One region of the Cytobacillus sp. genome, then DNA from elsewhere that is predicted to be linked to it. Evidence: riboswitches for the same ligand, from Rfam matches in the RefSeq annotation. Region 1 holds a riboswitch; the other holds the start of a gene.
What was found. Region 1 has a riboswitch for S-adenosylmethionine ahead of ACEQ1T_RS09660 (methionine biosynthesis PLP-dependent protein). Riboswitches for the same ligand answer to the same signal wherever they lie in the genome.

Region 2: linked by a shared signal. The riboswitch ahead of metK (methionine adenosyltransferase) and the one ahead of ACEQ1T_RS09660 (methionine biosynthesis PLP-dependent protein) in region 1 are both predicted to bind S-adenosylmethionine.

What each region holds. Positions count from the first base shown of each region.
Region 1 is NZ_CAXQGS010000052.1:111,668-119,317, forward strand. Features, by position in the region: gene metH (methionine synthase) at 1-309, opposite strand, end outside; gene ACEQ1T_RS09650 (bifunctional homocysteine S-methyltransferase/methylenetetrahydrofolate reductase) at 302-2,152, opposite strand; gene metC (cystathionine beta-lyase) at 2,157-3,341, opposite strand; gene ACEQ1T_RS09660 (methionine biosynthesis PLP-dependent protein) at 3,338-4,450, opposite strand; SAM riboswitch class I at 4,526-4,642, opposite strand; gene ACEQ1T_RS09665 (H-type small acid-soluble spore protein) at 4,842-5,021, opposite strand; gene ACEQ1T_RS09670 (hypothetical protein) at 5,186-5,425, shown strand; gene sucA (2-oxoglutarate dehydrogenase E1 component) at 5,761-7,650, shown strand, end outside.
Region 2 is NZ_CAXQGS010000003.1:32,220-39,869, reverse strand. Features, by position in the region: gene ACEQ1T_RS00270 (ABC transporter ATP-binding protein) at 1-487, opposite strand, end outside; gene ACEQ1T_RS00265 (ABC transporter substrate-binding protein) at 510-1,505, opposite strand; gene ACEQ1T_RS00260 (alpha/beta hydrolase family protein) at 1,671-2,486, shown strand; gene ACEQ1T_RS00255 (DUF2584 domain-containing protein) at 2,536-2,778, shown strand; gene pckA (phosphoenolpyruvate carboxykinase (ATP)) at 3,224-4,810, opposite strand; gene ACEQ1T_RS00245 (thiol-disulfide oxidoreductase DCC family protein) at 5,029-5,403, shown strand; SAM riboswitch class I at 5,509-5,624, shown strand; gene metK (methionine adenosyltransferase) at 6,065-7,261, shown strand.

The DNA of each region.
Region 1 (7,650 bases):
CCTGGCAATTTCAACAGCAAGTTTATTTAGTTCATAAGCTTTTTCTTCCAGATCGTAATCTGCCAGAACAATGCTGGTTGCGCCAAAGGTATTGGTTTCAATAATATCTGCGCCGGCTTTTAAATATTCAAGGTGAATATGTTCAATCACAGAAGGAGCTGTTATATTTAAATACTCGTTGCAGCCTTCATATTCTTCGCCGCCAAAGTCATCCGCGGTAAGATTGGCTCTCTGCAACATGGTGCCCATTGCTCCATCCATGATCAGGATCTTCTTTTTCAGCTGCTCCTGCAGTGATGGTTTATGCATGTTGTTTCCTCCTTGAAAGCCGTTCGGTTGTCTCACGGGCATAGTTTGATAGTTCGACCGTCATTTCATAGCGCATAAATGGAGTGATAAGGTAAATGCCATTAAACAGCTCTGCCGCGGCATCGATCAGTGACTTCGCAATGGCAATGCCTTCAGCTCCAGCCTGCGCAGGATCATCTTTCAATGAAGCCATTCGGTTTCTAATACTGTCGGAAATTTTGATTCCCGGTACTTCATTATGAAGAAACTCGGCATTCCGGCTGCCGGTAAGGGGCATTAGGCCTATATAAACAGGTGCTTTTAAATCTTTCACAGCCTCATGAACTTCCAGCAGCTTCTCTTCAGAAAAAACTGGCTGCGAGATGAAATAATCCGCACCATGTTCAATTTTCTTTTCAAGCCGTCCAACAGCTTTTTCCAATGAGCGGACATTGGGGTTAAAAGCGCCTGCAACTGAAAAAGCAGCTTTCTGGCCAAGATCTTTCCCTGAAAAAGATAACCCCTCATTCAACTGCTTGATCATACTGATCAATTCAAATGATGAGACATCATATACGGAAGATGCTCCTGGAAAATCACCGACACGTGCAGGATCACCCGTAACAGCAAGAATATCATTTAATCCAAGTGCATGCAGCCCCATTAAATGGGATTGCAGTCCAATTATATTTCTATCCCTGCAGGTCACATGAACAAGCGGGCGCAATCCTGTCTGCTGCTTGACGAGATAGCCAAGCGCAGAGTTGCAAACCCGGGGGGAAGCAAGGGAGTTATCTGCAAGTGTAATAGAATCTATTCCGGCTTCCTTCAATGCTTCTGCACCTTCGAAAAAGCGTGAAGTATCAAGCTTCCTCGGGGGATCCAACTCAACAATGACAGAAGGCCTTTCCCTGACAATATCCTGAAGAGGGGGGAGCTCTCTTGATGATGATGGCTTTTCAGAAACAATGATTTTATTAATTGCCTTTGCCTCTTTTTCCTCGATTGGCGGAAGTCCTTTTAAAACGTCAGAAAACGCCTTGATATGGTCAGGTGTTGTTCCACAGCAGCCTCCAAGCAGGCGGACACCCTGATTTCGGAATTCAATTGCTGACTGGCGGAAATATTCTGCATCTCCTTCATAATGAAATTTGCCGTCCGTATAGGCTGGAATACTGGCATTTGGATAGGCAGAAAGATAGGCATGCTTTGGCAAAGGTACACTTTCGAGAGTTTTGAGCATATGATGCGGACCAAGCCTGCAATTGATTCCCACAACATCTGCACCAATGCCCTCAAGCTTTGTTAAAGCATCAGCGATAGAAGTCTGGTTCTGAAGAACACCCGCTTCCTGAAGAGATACCTGTGCGATAATCGGCAAATCAGTTTCTTTTCTGGCAATGGCAAGAACTGTCTCAAGTTCTTCAAGGTCGTAATAGGTTTCCAGTAAAATACCATCTACATCCTCTAGCAGCAGGCAATAAAGCTGCTCTCTGAAGCTTCTTTTTATTTCTTCAAGGGTAATCATGTTGGGCTTGAATCCTCTGATCCCGCCGATTGTACCAGTGACATATGCCTTTCCCTTGGCAGCTTTTTTTGCAATCCTTGCTGCAGAACTGTTAATCTCCTTAACGGAGTCCTCCAGTCCATATCGCTGCAGCTTCAGATAATTCGCCGCATACGTATTTGTTTGGATCAATTCAGCACCTGCGCCAATGTACGCTTCATGGATGTGCTGGATCTGTTCAGATTGTGAGAGATTTAATTCCTCAAAACAGCTGTCGGTACCATAGGAGTACAGAAGAGTTCCCATCGCGCCATCTGCTATGATGATTTCATTCTTTAATTTATTAAGGAAACTCAAAGTATCACCCCCGCTGTAAAATCGAATGCTTTGTTTGTACGGCAGCAGATAAAGCTGCCTTGAAATCTTCTATAATATCATCTGCACTCTCCAGGCCAACAGATAGACGAAGAAGACTGTCCGTTATTCCACGCTGCTCCCGTTCGGATGCAGGCATGGCTGCATGTGACATTTTTGCAGGGTAGGAGAGGATGGATTCAACAGCTCCCAGACTTACTGCAAAAACGGGTATTTTGGCATTCTCAACAAATGTTCTCATCGATAGCTCATCTTCAAGCTCAAAAGATAGGACGGCACCTGCGTTTACTGCCTGATTTTTCTGGATTTCATATCCGGGATGATCTGCAAACCCTGGATAATGCACCTTTTTAACTGCAGGGTGATCATTAAGGAAACCAGCAATTTTTTCAGCTGACTTCACAGACTGATCAAGCCTTACCTGCAAAGTTTTAATACCTCTCAGCACAAGCCAGGCATCCTGAACACCCAGAACAGCTCCAAAGGAATTCTGAAGAAAAGCAAGTTTTGCACCTAATTCAGGATCCTTCACAACCGCCAGGCCAGCAACGACGTCGCTGTGTCCGGATAAAAATTTGGTTGCGCTATGAAGCACTATATCTGCACCTAAAGAGAGCGGTTTTTGAAGGGCAGGGGTCAGGAATGTATTATCCACAAATGTCAGGGCTCCATGCTGTCTTGCAAGTGAACTGATGGCCTGTATATCTGTCACTTTCAGCAGCGGATTGGAAGGAGTCTCTACATAAAAAACCTTCGTGTTTGGACGGATTGCTTCTTTTACTTCCTCAAGATTTGTCATATCAACAAATGTGTGCTCTATGCCAAAACGGGACAGGACTTCTGTTGTCATGCGATAGGTTCCGCCATATACGTCTTCTGTAATGACTACATGATCTCCCTGTGATAAGAGCAGGAATGCTGTAGAAATGGCAGCCATACCAGAAGAAAAGGCAAACCCTTTAATACCTTCTTCAAGCTCCGCGATGACTTCTTCAAGTGCTTCCCTTGTTGGATTCAGGCTGCGGCTGTAATCATATTTTCCGAACGCATCAATATCTTTTTGATGAAAAGTGGAGGCATGCTGGATTGGTACACTGACAGCTCCTGTTTCCGGGTCGAATTTTTGATTATTGTGAAGTAATTTCGTTTGGAATGTGTAATTCGAACTCATCGTACTGCCTCCTTAACAACCTTTGCAAAAGCATGTTCAAGATCCGCCTTCAAATCTTCTGCATTTTCGATTCCAACCGAGAAACGCAGAAGCCTATTACAGACTCCGGTTTCAATGCGGATTTCTTCAGGAATGTCCGCATGTGTCTGGGTTGCTGGATACGTTATGAAACTCTCGACTCCGCCAAGGCTTTCTGCAAAGGAGATAAGGGAGAGGCTCTGCAGAAATGGATTCACCCAGGATTCATCCTTAATTCGGAAAGATATCATGCCTCCCTTGCCTGGATAAAGGACATCCGTTACTGCATCGTGGCCCGATAAAAATTCTGCTAATTCCTTCGCATTTTCTCCATGCCGTTCCATGCGGAGGGAGAGTGTCTTCATGCCTCTGATGAGCAGCCATGAATCAAACGGGCTGAGGACAGCACCTGCGGCATTGTGGTTCATAGCAAGGGCTTCGCATAACTCTTTGCCTTTTGCGACAACTAAGCCGGCAAGGACATCATTATGCCCGCCAAGATACTTTGTTGCACTATGGATAACAATATCAGCTCCAAGCTTTAACGGCTGCTGAAGGAGAGGTGTATAAAACGTGTTATCGACGATAAGGAGGATATTATGCTTTTGGGCAATGTCTGCAATCGATTGAATGTCAGTCTGTTCCATCAGCGGATTAGTTGGAGTTTCCAGAAATATTGCCTTGGTCTTTTCTGTGATTAAAATTTCCACATCTTCCGGATTGCTGGTATTTACATATTTGCACTGAAGTCCCCACTTCTTGAAGCCCTGTTCTAGCAGACGATATGTACCCCCATATAAATCCTTGGATACAATCCATTCATCTCCGGATTTAAAAAGAGATAGTATGGTAAGAATTGCGGCCATTCCAGAACTGCAGGCATAGCCTTGATCGCCTTCTTCCAGATCGGCAATTGCCTTTTCAAGCAGCTGGCGGGTGGGATTGCCTGTTCTGCTATAGTCAAAGCCAGTTGACTGCCCAATGCCTTCATGGCGATATGCCGTGGAAAAATATACAGGCGGATTGACTGCACCTGTTGCTGACTCGCTTCTGTTGCCGATTTGCGCTAATCTGGTGTCAATTTTATACATGCTTGTAACCACTCCTTAGTAAAAATAAAAAAAGCCTTCTATAAGAAGAAGACTTTTTAATGTGATCAGCCATTCTTCTTATCTTTCAAGTTTTTAAGAAACTTGCAGGAATTAGCACCTTTTCAATCAAATATATGATTGCTGGTTGCTGAGGCGTCGTCGGGCCTTACCCTCGACCTCTCTGGATAAGAAATCAAATATTAAATTTTCTCTAAACTTTACTACACTAAACCGCTAATCGTCAACACTTTTTTGAATATTTTATGTTATAAAAAATATCCGCTCAGTTGTTTTGAGTCTGTTTGCCCTAAGCGTCCGTTTTTAAGGGGGGAATGAAGAAGATTTGAACAAAAAAACTTTCCATCATATTCTGGAAAGTTTTTAAGGGTATTTATTCTTCAATCAAATCGTTAACCGGCACATCAATTTCTTTTTCAGAATCTGCCTTTGTGTAAATACGTGCTGTCTTAGTCTGCTCATCTACATGCTGAATGATGACCGGATTGCCATTGAAAGTAACACTATACATTTCAGCAGACTCAGCAATCTCTTTTGCTCTGCCAATATTCATGGAAAAACCTCCTGAATTTGAATAACTTTAATGTGTCTTAAAAACACTCAAATTATTCTTTTGAAAAAACCATGGCATAAAATGTTAGAAGTGAATCGCTTTAAAGTTCAGAATATTTGTTTTATAATGAAGGCAAATGATATAATTCTTGGAGGGAAGCTAATATGCGAGAACATAGCCACTGCCGCCACCGGTTTGCGGAATCCGAAGGACCAGCAGTATTCCAGACCATGGATGGCATTGAAGTAAATGTTTCTGGTTCCATGTTCGAAAAATGTACAACTTGCGGCCATTTTGATTTTCCTGTGGAAACGAGAGAAGCAATTGAATCTTCCCTAAAAGAAAACAGAAAAAATGCGAATGCAGCGAAACAAATTTATATTAACTTAGTTGAGACTTTTTAAAGCCGAACAGCACTTCGGCTTTTTATTTTTGCCTCTTTTTAAAACCACCCAGTTATTTCTTATTTATAATTGTTTAACATTTAACAAAACATTTTATTAGAATAAGTAATTACGAAAAAAATTTTTTTAATAGTTTTCCACTATATTCATGTTTTTATCTTTGTACAACTAGATTTTCCGTGTTAGAATAACTGTGGAAACGTTTTATCCTCTGAAAAATATTATTATTCGTAAAAATAAAACGTTAATGCCATCTTATAGATGGGTAATGTATTTTCAGGGGAGAAAAATGTATTTGAATTATTTACTTAAAACAGTTATGGAGGTAATTTTCCATGAAAAAGCCATCGAATGGTGAGGGACCTTTTGAACAAGGATTTCATGGCCCCAACCTTGGCTACGTTATTGAACTATATGAAAGATACTTAGAGGATCCATCATCTATTGATCCTGAAATGAAAGATTACTTTGAAAGAAACGGTTCCCCTTTAGCGAGTGAAGGAACTCCGCAAATGGCTTCATCAGCAAATCAGCCAATGAATGCCGGACAGCTTGAAAAAACACTTGCTGCAATTCGCCTTGCTGATAATATCCGCACATATGGCCACCTGGCTGCAGATATTTATCCGCTTGGTAACAATAAATCTGAAAGTGCATTATTCGAACTGAGTAAATATGGCTTAACTGAAAATGATTTAAAAGAGATTCCTGCCGGTGTCATTACTAAAGACGCCACCTATCCATTACGCAACGGACTTGAAGCAATTGAATTCCTGAAAAGTGCTTATATGGGACCAATTGCGTTTGAATTCCAGCATATATTTGATGAAAACGAAAAAGACTGGCTTCGCCGTAAAATAGGGGCCAACAGCCACAAACTGTCAATGCAGAAGGCGGAAAAGCTGAAAGTTTTAAGAAGACTGACTGAAGTGGAGGAATTTGAAAAGTTCCTTCATAAAACATTCGTTGGTCAGAAAAGATTCTCAATTGAGGGTCTGGATACAATGGTTCCATTACTGGATGAAATTGTTTCCGAATCCGTTTCTGATGGAGCCAAAACGATTAATATCGGCATGGCCCACCGCGGAAGGTTAAATGTTCTTGCACATGTGCTTGGAAAGCCATATGAAATGATCTTCGCGGAATTCCAGCATGCGCCAAATAAAGAACTGGTTCCTTCCGAAGGATCTATCGGAATCAATTACGGATGGACAGGCGATGTTAAATATCACCTTGGTCTTGATAAACAGATCAAAGATGAGAATACGACCATAGCCAGACTGACATTAGCAAATAATCCGAGCCACCTTGAATTTGTTGGTTCACTGGTTGAGGGCTACACCAGAGCTTCACAGGATAATAGAACAAAAGCAGGTTATCCTGAAGTAGATCCAAAAGCTGCTTTAGCCATTATCATTCATGGAGACGCAGCCTTCCCAGGACAGGGAATTGTTGCAGAAACACTTAACCTTGGGCAGCTGACTGGCTATAATACGGGCGGTTCAATCCATATCATTGCCAATAACACAATTGGTTTCACAACAGAATCACATGATTCACGTTCTACCAGATATGCAAGTGACCTTGCCAAAGGGTATGAAATGCCAATTCTTCATGTTAATGCAGATGAACCTGAAGCAGTAGTCGCAGCGGCAAGAATTGCTTGTGAATATCGTGCTAAATTCCAAAAAGATATCCTTATTGACTTAATCGGATACCGCCGTTTTGGACATAACGAGATGGACGAGCCTATGACGACTAATCCTCTTATGTATAACATTATTCGCAAGCGTCCAACCGTGAAAGCGCTGTATGCTGATAAGCTTTTAAATGATAAGATCATTTCCAAAGAAGAAGCAGAAGGCATTCATCATGATGTCCTGGAAAAAATGAAGGCTGCCTATGAAAAAGTTCCAAAAGAAAAAAAGGAGGCAGAGTTAACCAATCCGCCTGAAACAGTCGAAAAGGGTCTGCCAAAAATTAAAACAGCTGTGTCTGTTGATAAATTAAAGCAAATTAACGAAGAATTATTAAAATGGCCAGAGGATTTCAAAGTGTTTGATAAACTCGGCAAAATTCTGCAGCGCAGATTGGAAGCGCTTGAAGGCGACGGCAAGATTGATTGGGGACTTGCTGAAACACTGGCTTTTGCAACCATTCTATCTGATGGTACGCCTGTCAGACTGACTGGCCAGGATTCTGAGAGAGGTACATTTGCACAAAGA
Region 2 (7,650 bases), on a different contig from region 1:
AAAAGGGTTCATCAAGCATGAGCAGCTTTGGTTCAGTTGCAAGTGTTCTTACAAGGGCAACACGCTGGCGCATTCCGCCAGAAAGCTGCTTTGGAAACTGTGACTCTACACCTTTTAATCCCATCTCCTGAAGGAGCTGCAGTGCATAAGCTTTTTTGTCGGGAGTAAGGCTGTTCCCGATTTTCAGCCCCAGCAGGATATTTTCTTCAATCGTTTTCCAGGGAAAAAGATAATCCTGCTGCAGCATATAGCCAATTTCATTTTCTGCCGTTTCAACGCGCTTTCCTTCAAGTGCTACAGTGCCTTCTGTGGGTTCAAACAGGCCTGCTATGATGGAAAGCAAAGTTGTCTTGCCGCATCCGCTTGGGCCGAGGAAGGAAACAAATTCTCCTTCCTCCACTTCAAGCGAAATATCGGAGAGGGCCGTTACAGCAGAGGTTTTCGTAAAATAAGTGTGGTGGACAGCATCTACCTTTAGAAAATTCATGTCGGCCTCCTCTTTCGTTTATTTACTTCATTACACCTTCAGCGATTTCTGTGTTGACAAGTGTGTCATGCTCTATGCGCTTAGGGAGCTCTCCTGCTTCGTCCATGATGTTCTGCAGGTTTTCCCATTCTTCAGTGTCCAGGATAGGATCTGCTGCAAAGGACCCCTGGCTCTTATAGCGGTCTACTACCATCTCAATGATTTCAAGCTCGGTATTGTCGAAATATCCTTGAATGGTTTCTGCCGTTTCTTTCGCACTATGTGTTTCAACCCATTGCTGTGCTTTATAAATCGCTCTTGTGAATTTTTCGACTGTCTCTTTATTTTCATCAATATAGCTTTGTTTTGTCATGAATGTGGTATATGGTACATGACCGGACTCTGTTCCGAAAGAAGCTACGATATAGCCTTTGCCTTCTTTTTCAAAAACACTGGCAGTCGGCTCGAACAGCTGAACAAACTCGCCTGTTCCTGAAGCGAAGGCCGGAGCGATATTGGCATAATCAATATTTTGAATCAAGTCCATATCTTCGTGAGGATCAATTCCATGCTTTTTCAAAACAAACTCGCCAACCATCTGCGGCATGCCGCCTTTGCGCTGACCCAGGAATGTTTTGCCTTTTAGCATATCCCATGAAAAGTTATCGATTTTTTTGCGGGAAACAAGAAATGTTCCATCCGTTTGAGTGAGCTGTGCAAAGTTAATGACCGGATCGTTGGAGCCCTGAGCCGAAACGTAAATGGAAGTTTCGGAACCTACAAGTGCAACATCAGCGCTATCCGACAGCAGAGCAGTCATCGTTTTATCTCCGCCTGCTGTAGTTGTAAGCTCTACTTTAAGCCCTTCTTCTTCAAAGAAACCCTTTTCAAGGGCTACATATTGCGGAGCATAGAAGATGGAGCGTGTCACTTCGGCAATACGGACCTTTTGCATTTCATCCTTGCCGCAAGCGGCCAAAGGAACAATAAGTATCGCTGTAAGCAAAAGAAGCATGCTTACTTTCATCCATTTTTTCATAAGCCATAAGACCTCCCTTATGCTAAAAAAGTCAGATTTAAAAGCCTAGGATATCGTATGAAAATCGAAAAAATGTGTGAATGCCCATGGAAACATTTTTAGGCGGAGTTCATAAAGCTCATACTATTAGTCGTATTCAGATTTACTTCAGAGGGAGATGAGGACATGGAATTCCTAAATGGCCAAGTCATAACTAAACAGAGATTTCCTTCGCCAAATCCGGCAATCGAATTATCTGTTGTCACATATTATGCAAACGGATTACATATAAAAGGCCTGCTGGCAGAGCCAAAGGGGGAGGAACAATATGATGGGTTTCTATACCTAAGAGGAGGCATAAAAAATGTCGGGAAAGTAAGGCCTTCCAGGATTGTCCAGTTTGCCTGTGAAGGCTTTATTGTATTCGCGCCTTTTTACAGAGGCAACCAAGGGGGAGATGGTAACGAAGATTTTGCAGGGGAGGACAGACAGGACGCATTTGCCGCTTTTACTCTTCTTCAGGAGCATGCCCGGGTAAAAAGAGTCCATATTTTTGGCTTTTCCCGTGGTGGCGTAATGGCATTGCTTACTGCAATCGAGTTTCCTGAAGCCGCGTCCATTGTTACATGGGGAGGGGTCAGTGATATGTTTCTCACCTATGTGGAGCGAAAGGATCTCCGGAGAATGATGAAACGTGTAATAGGAGGAACCCCGACTAAGTTTCCGGAACGGTATAAATATCGCACCCCGCTTTTTCAGCTGGAGCAGCTGCAGGCCCCCGTCTTAATTATTCATGGAGAACAGGACCATAATGTTTCGGTGGAGCATTCCTATCGCCTGGAAAAAAGGCTCAAGGCTCTAAAAAAAGAAGTGGGCAGCTGGTATTTCCCTGAATATACCCACTACTTTCCGCCAGACGTGAACCGGAAGACGGTAGAGGATTTATGCGCGTGGATGAAAAGCAAAGGGCAGATGAAATTAAGGACTTTCAGAGCGCAATAAGGTGGGGTAAAATAGAGAAAAGGATATTAAAAATGAAGGAGAGATACCAATGGGTATGCCTTTAGAGCTGAACACAATGATCGTGACAAAGGGCAGGGAGAACAGACTTGATGAGAATTTCTTTTCACTTGTCAAAGACGGGTACAGATTATATCCGCTCGATATTCCGGTCGAGGTAAAAAGAACAATTGAAGGCGACCTGAACGGTATGGGTGTCATCAGAAAAGTGGTATGGGAAAACAGTCAGACCCTTATAACCTACCAGCTTGTTTCTCTAAACTCAACAAACTAAAGAGCGCCTGGACTTAGTCCGGCGTTTTTTTGTTCGAAATGTTTCTGTAAATTGCAAGTGAGAATAGTGCTTTTAAAATTAGGGGAGGAAAAAGAGCCCGAAAGGAACTAAACAGTGGGAATAATGCCGCTGATCGAGGACTAGGGGTCGCGAAGGGAGCTAAACAGAGGGAATAGTGCCACTGAGCGGGAACAAGTCGTCGCGAAGGGAACTAAACAGAGGGAATAGTGCCACCGAGCAAGGACTAGGGGTTGCGAAAGGACCTAAACAGAAGGAATCGTGTCACTGAGAGATGGAAAAAGAGTGCGAAAGGAACAAGTCGAAGCGCACAGTGTCGATCAACGATTATAAGTCTGCATGTAAGAAACTTATCGTTCGAGCGGGCTGACTTCCAAAATAATATAGAAAAGGAATTGCCGCTAAAAGCGGCAATTCCTTTTCTATATTATGCGATTGGTCCGCCTTTTTCTTCGATTTCAGAAGAAACGCTTGTGAATTTCTTGAAGTTTTCACGGAATTTTGCAGCGAGTTCTTTTGCTTTTGCTTCATAAGCAGCCTGATCTGCCCAAGTTTTGTTTGGCTGAAGAACTTCGTCAGGCACACCCGTAACGTGCTGCGGAATTTCCAATCCGAAAATTTCGTCCTTGACTGTTTCTACATTGTTTAGTTCACCTTCAAGTGCAGCTTCCACCATAGCTCGAGTGTAAGCAAGTTTCATGCGTTCACCGACTCCGTACTCTCCGCCAGTCCATCCTGTGTTTACAAGGAAGACTTTAGCATTATGCTCATCGATTTTCTCGCCAAGCATTTCAGCATAACGGTTTGCAGGAAGCGGAAGGAAAGGTGATCCAAAGCATGTAGAGAACGTAGCCTGCGGTGAGGTAATGCCGCGCTCAGTTCCTGCAAGCTTGGAAGTATAGCCGCTTAAGAAATGGTACATTGCCTGCTCTTTTGATAGTTTAGAGATTGGAGGCAATACGCCAAATGCGTCAGCTGTTAAAAATACAATTGTATTAGGATGTCCGGCAATGCTTGGGTCAACAATATTATCGATTGCCTGAAGCTGGTATGCCGCACGTGTATTTTCAGTTAATGTGCTGTCATCGTAATCAGCAACCCGAGTTTCGCTGTTTACCACCACATTTTCCAATACAGCCCCAAAGCGGATAGCATCAAAAATTTGCGGTTCTTTCTCACGGGATAAGTTAATGCATTTCGCATAGCAGCCGCCTTCAATATTGAATACACCATTTGCAGACCAGCCATGCTCGTCATCACCAATCAGCTTGCGATTAGGGTCTGCAGATAAGGTTGTTTTCCCTGTTCCGGATAAGCCGAAGAATAAAGCGACATCTCCTTCGCGGCCAACGTTCGCGGAGCAGTGCATCGGAAGAATCCCGTTTTCTGGAAGCATATAGTTCATAACAGAGAAAATGGACTTTTTCATTTCGCCTGCATATTCAGTACCGCCAATTAAAACAGTGCGGCGCTCGAATGAAATGATGATGAATGTTTCGGACTTAGTGCCGTCAACTGCAGGGTCTGCTTTGAAATTAGGAGCAGAAATGACTGTGAACTCTGATTGATGATCCAATAGCTCGTCTTCTGCCGGACGAATGAATAACTGATGTGCGAAAAGATTGTGCCAGGCATATTCATTAATTACCTGGATTGGCATGCGGTGCTTTTTATCAGCACCTGCGAAGCCTTTGAAAACAAATACTTCTTCTTTTTCTTTTAAGTAGTTGATTACTTTATTATAAAGATTAGAGAATGCTTCTTCAGAGATAGGCTGGTTTACGCTACCCCAGTCCATTTTATCTTTGTTTGATGCTTCTTCAACAATGTATTTATCTTTAGGGGAACGTCCTGTATACTTTCCTGTAGTAGCGCGTACGGCACCAGTAGAGGTAAGGGACCCTTCATTGCGGTTTAATACTTTTTCCACAAGCTGAGGAACGGATAATTGCACTTGAATGTTGCTGCCATTTAGTAATTCGCTCAATTCGTTTGATATGCTTACAGAGTTCATCTGATGAATACCTTCCTTTTTCCCGATTTTTTTATGAAAGTGATTACATCTCGAAATTAGTATAACACATTAAAATGATTAGTCTATACTATTACGAAATTTTTTTATTCATGTTATAAAAATGTCATAATTGGACAAGTAATCCACTTTAATCACCTTATAACTGGTATATGTTAATATAGAAGAAAGTGTTAATTTTAACATGGGACTGATCTAAAATGAAGACAATTGCCCTCTATGATGGAACTTGTTCCTTATGCAAGGAAACAAAGAAGATGTTTAAAAAACTCGATTGGCTGAATAAAGTGGAATGGATTTCTCTGCAGGAGTATGAAAAAATCCCGAACTCGCTCTCGTTTTCCAAGATTGATTTGCGCAGAGAGCTTCATATTATTACCCCATCGGGTGGCGTGAAAAGGGGTTATTCTGCAGTAAGGAGACTGCTGTTCCTCTTTCCTGCATCCTTTTTAATCGGCCTCCTTTTATATCTCCCATTGACGCCAATGCTGGGCGATCCGATCTATAAATGGATTGCTAAAAACAGGCATAAATTTCTAAAGAAAAAATGTGACGACGGAAGCTGTTCGCTGTAAGCATGGAGCATAATCTTAAATGCTTAAAACTTACAGTGAAAAATAATGAAAATCTGTTGACATGATTCGATAAAATACGGTATGATTCAACCTTGAACGGATACTCTCTTATCCCGAGCTGGTGGAGGGACAGGCCCTATGAAACCCAGCAACCTGCTAAAGGCAATAATCAGCAAAGGTGCTAACCTGACGCAAGGACGTAATTCCTTGAACGATAAGAGTGAAAGGCGCGAATCGATTTGCTTTCAACCTTTTCACTAATGGGAAGGTTTTTTATTTTTTATCCAGCTCCAGCACCCAGCCCCTCGAGGTCATCAGCCATTCCCTTGCAGAAGGCAAAGAACGCCTTCTTCCAGGGACTGTCTTATGCTTGTCGGGGCTAACCGGGTGCTTGTGCTTTTAAGGCAATGAAATGAACGGCTTTTGGAATGTACTATTTATGTGAGTTTTTAGCAGCTTGCAGTGTGCAAAAGAAAAAATGGGTGCCTGGCTTCTGGTCAGTGCTGTCTATTTTTCTAATAAAAACTCCATGTTTATTTCATACTACTAAGGGAATGAGTTCCGTATCAAACAGAGATCCATGAAATGACAGGGAAAAGTTATTTCCGCTTCCCCATTTCTAAATTCTCGCTCAATTTTCTATTTATAAGGAGGAAGCCAGATGTCAACAAAGCGTCGTTTGTTTACTTCTGAATCAGTTACTGAAGGTCATCCGGATAAAATCTGTGGCCAAATTTCTGATGCAATCTTAGATGCGATTTTAGCTAAAGATGCGAATGCCCGTGTTGCTGCAGAGACTTCTGTAACAACTGGACTTGTATTAGTTGCAGGTGAAATCACAACATCTACATACGTAGATATTCCAAAAATCGTTCGTGAAACGGTAAAAGAAATCGGTTATACCCGTGCTAAATATGGTTTTGATTCCGAAACATGTGCAGTTTTAACTTCCATTGATGAGCAGTCAGCAGATATTGCAATGGGTGTTGACCAGGCCCTTGAAGCACGTGAAGGACAAATGAGCGATCAGGAAATCGAAGCAATCGGTGCAGGAGACCAGGGCTTAATGTTCGGTTTTGCCTGCAACGAAACGAAAGAGCTTATGCCTCTTCCGATTTCTTTAGCACATAAACTTTCCCGCCGCCTGACTGAAGTTCGTAAAGAAGAAATCCTTCCTTACCTTCGTCCGGACGGAAAAACTCAGGTAACGGTTGAGTATGATGAAAATGACAGGCCTGTCCGCATTGACACAATTGTTATTTCTACTCAGCACCACCCTGAGATCAGCCTGGAGCAAATCCAGCGCAATCTGAAGGAACATGTTATTAACCCGGTTGTTCCTAAAGAACTAATCGATGAGAATACTAAGTACTTCATCAACCCAACAGGACGTTTCGTTATCGGCGGACCTCAAGGGGATGCTGGCCTGACTGGACGCAAAATCATTGTTGATACTTACGGCGGATATGCCCGTCATGGCGGAGGAGCGTTCTCCGGTAAGGATCCTACAAAGGTTGACCGCTCTGCTGCTTATGCTGCTCGTTATGTAGCTAAGAATCTTGTGGCAGCCGGCTTAGCTGAAAAAGTTGAGGTTCAGCTTGCTTATGCGATCGGTGTGGCACAGCCTGTATCGATTTCTGTTGATACATTCGGAACAGGCAAAGTGGGCGAAGATGTACTTGTTGATCTGGTAAGAAAGCATTTTGATCTTCGTCCTGCAGGAATTATTAACATGCTTGGCCTTCGCCGCCCAATTTACAAGCAGACAGCTGCTTACGGACATTTCGGACGTACAGATGTAGATCTTCCTTGGGAGCGTACAGATAAGGCAGAAATTCTTCGTTCTGAAGCTGAATAGAAAAGCGGAAGCGCCTTGCCCACGAAGGAACGCAGACTAAGAACGCCACGTCCTGTGGCAACGTCTGCATGACCCCCATCCCCGGAAAGGCGTCCTTTGCCTTTTGGGGAGGGGTGGCTTGTGACCTCGAGGGGGTAGGCGCTCCTCCTAAAAGCTAGCGCTTTTAGTCGTGCGATGATAAAGCTGTCGAAGCGTTCCTTGTGGAGCTAGACAATAATATAAAAAGCGGGAGTTGCATTTACTATGTAACTCCCGCTTTCTTTTTTGCGTCTTTATACATATAGGGTGATAATTCACTTTTCGGTCTTTATGCTCTTTAGTCGTTTATAATTATATGTTATCGTTTAAACTTCGGATAATGGCTTAATTTTCCGAGCATATTTTTTTAT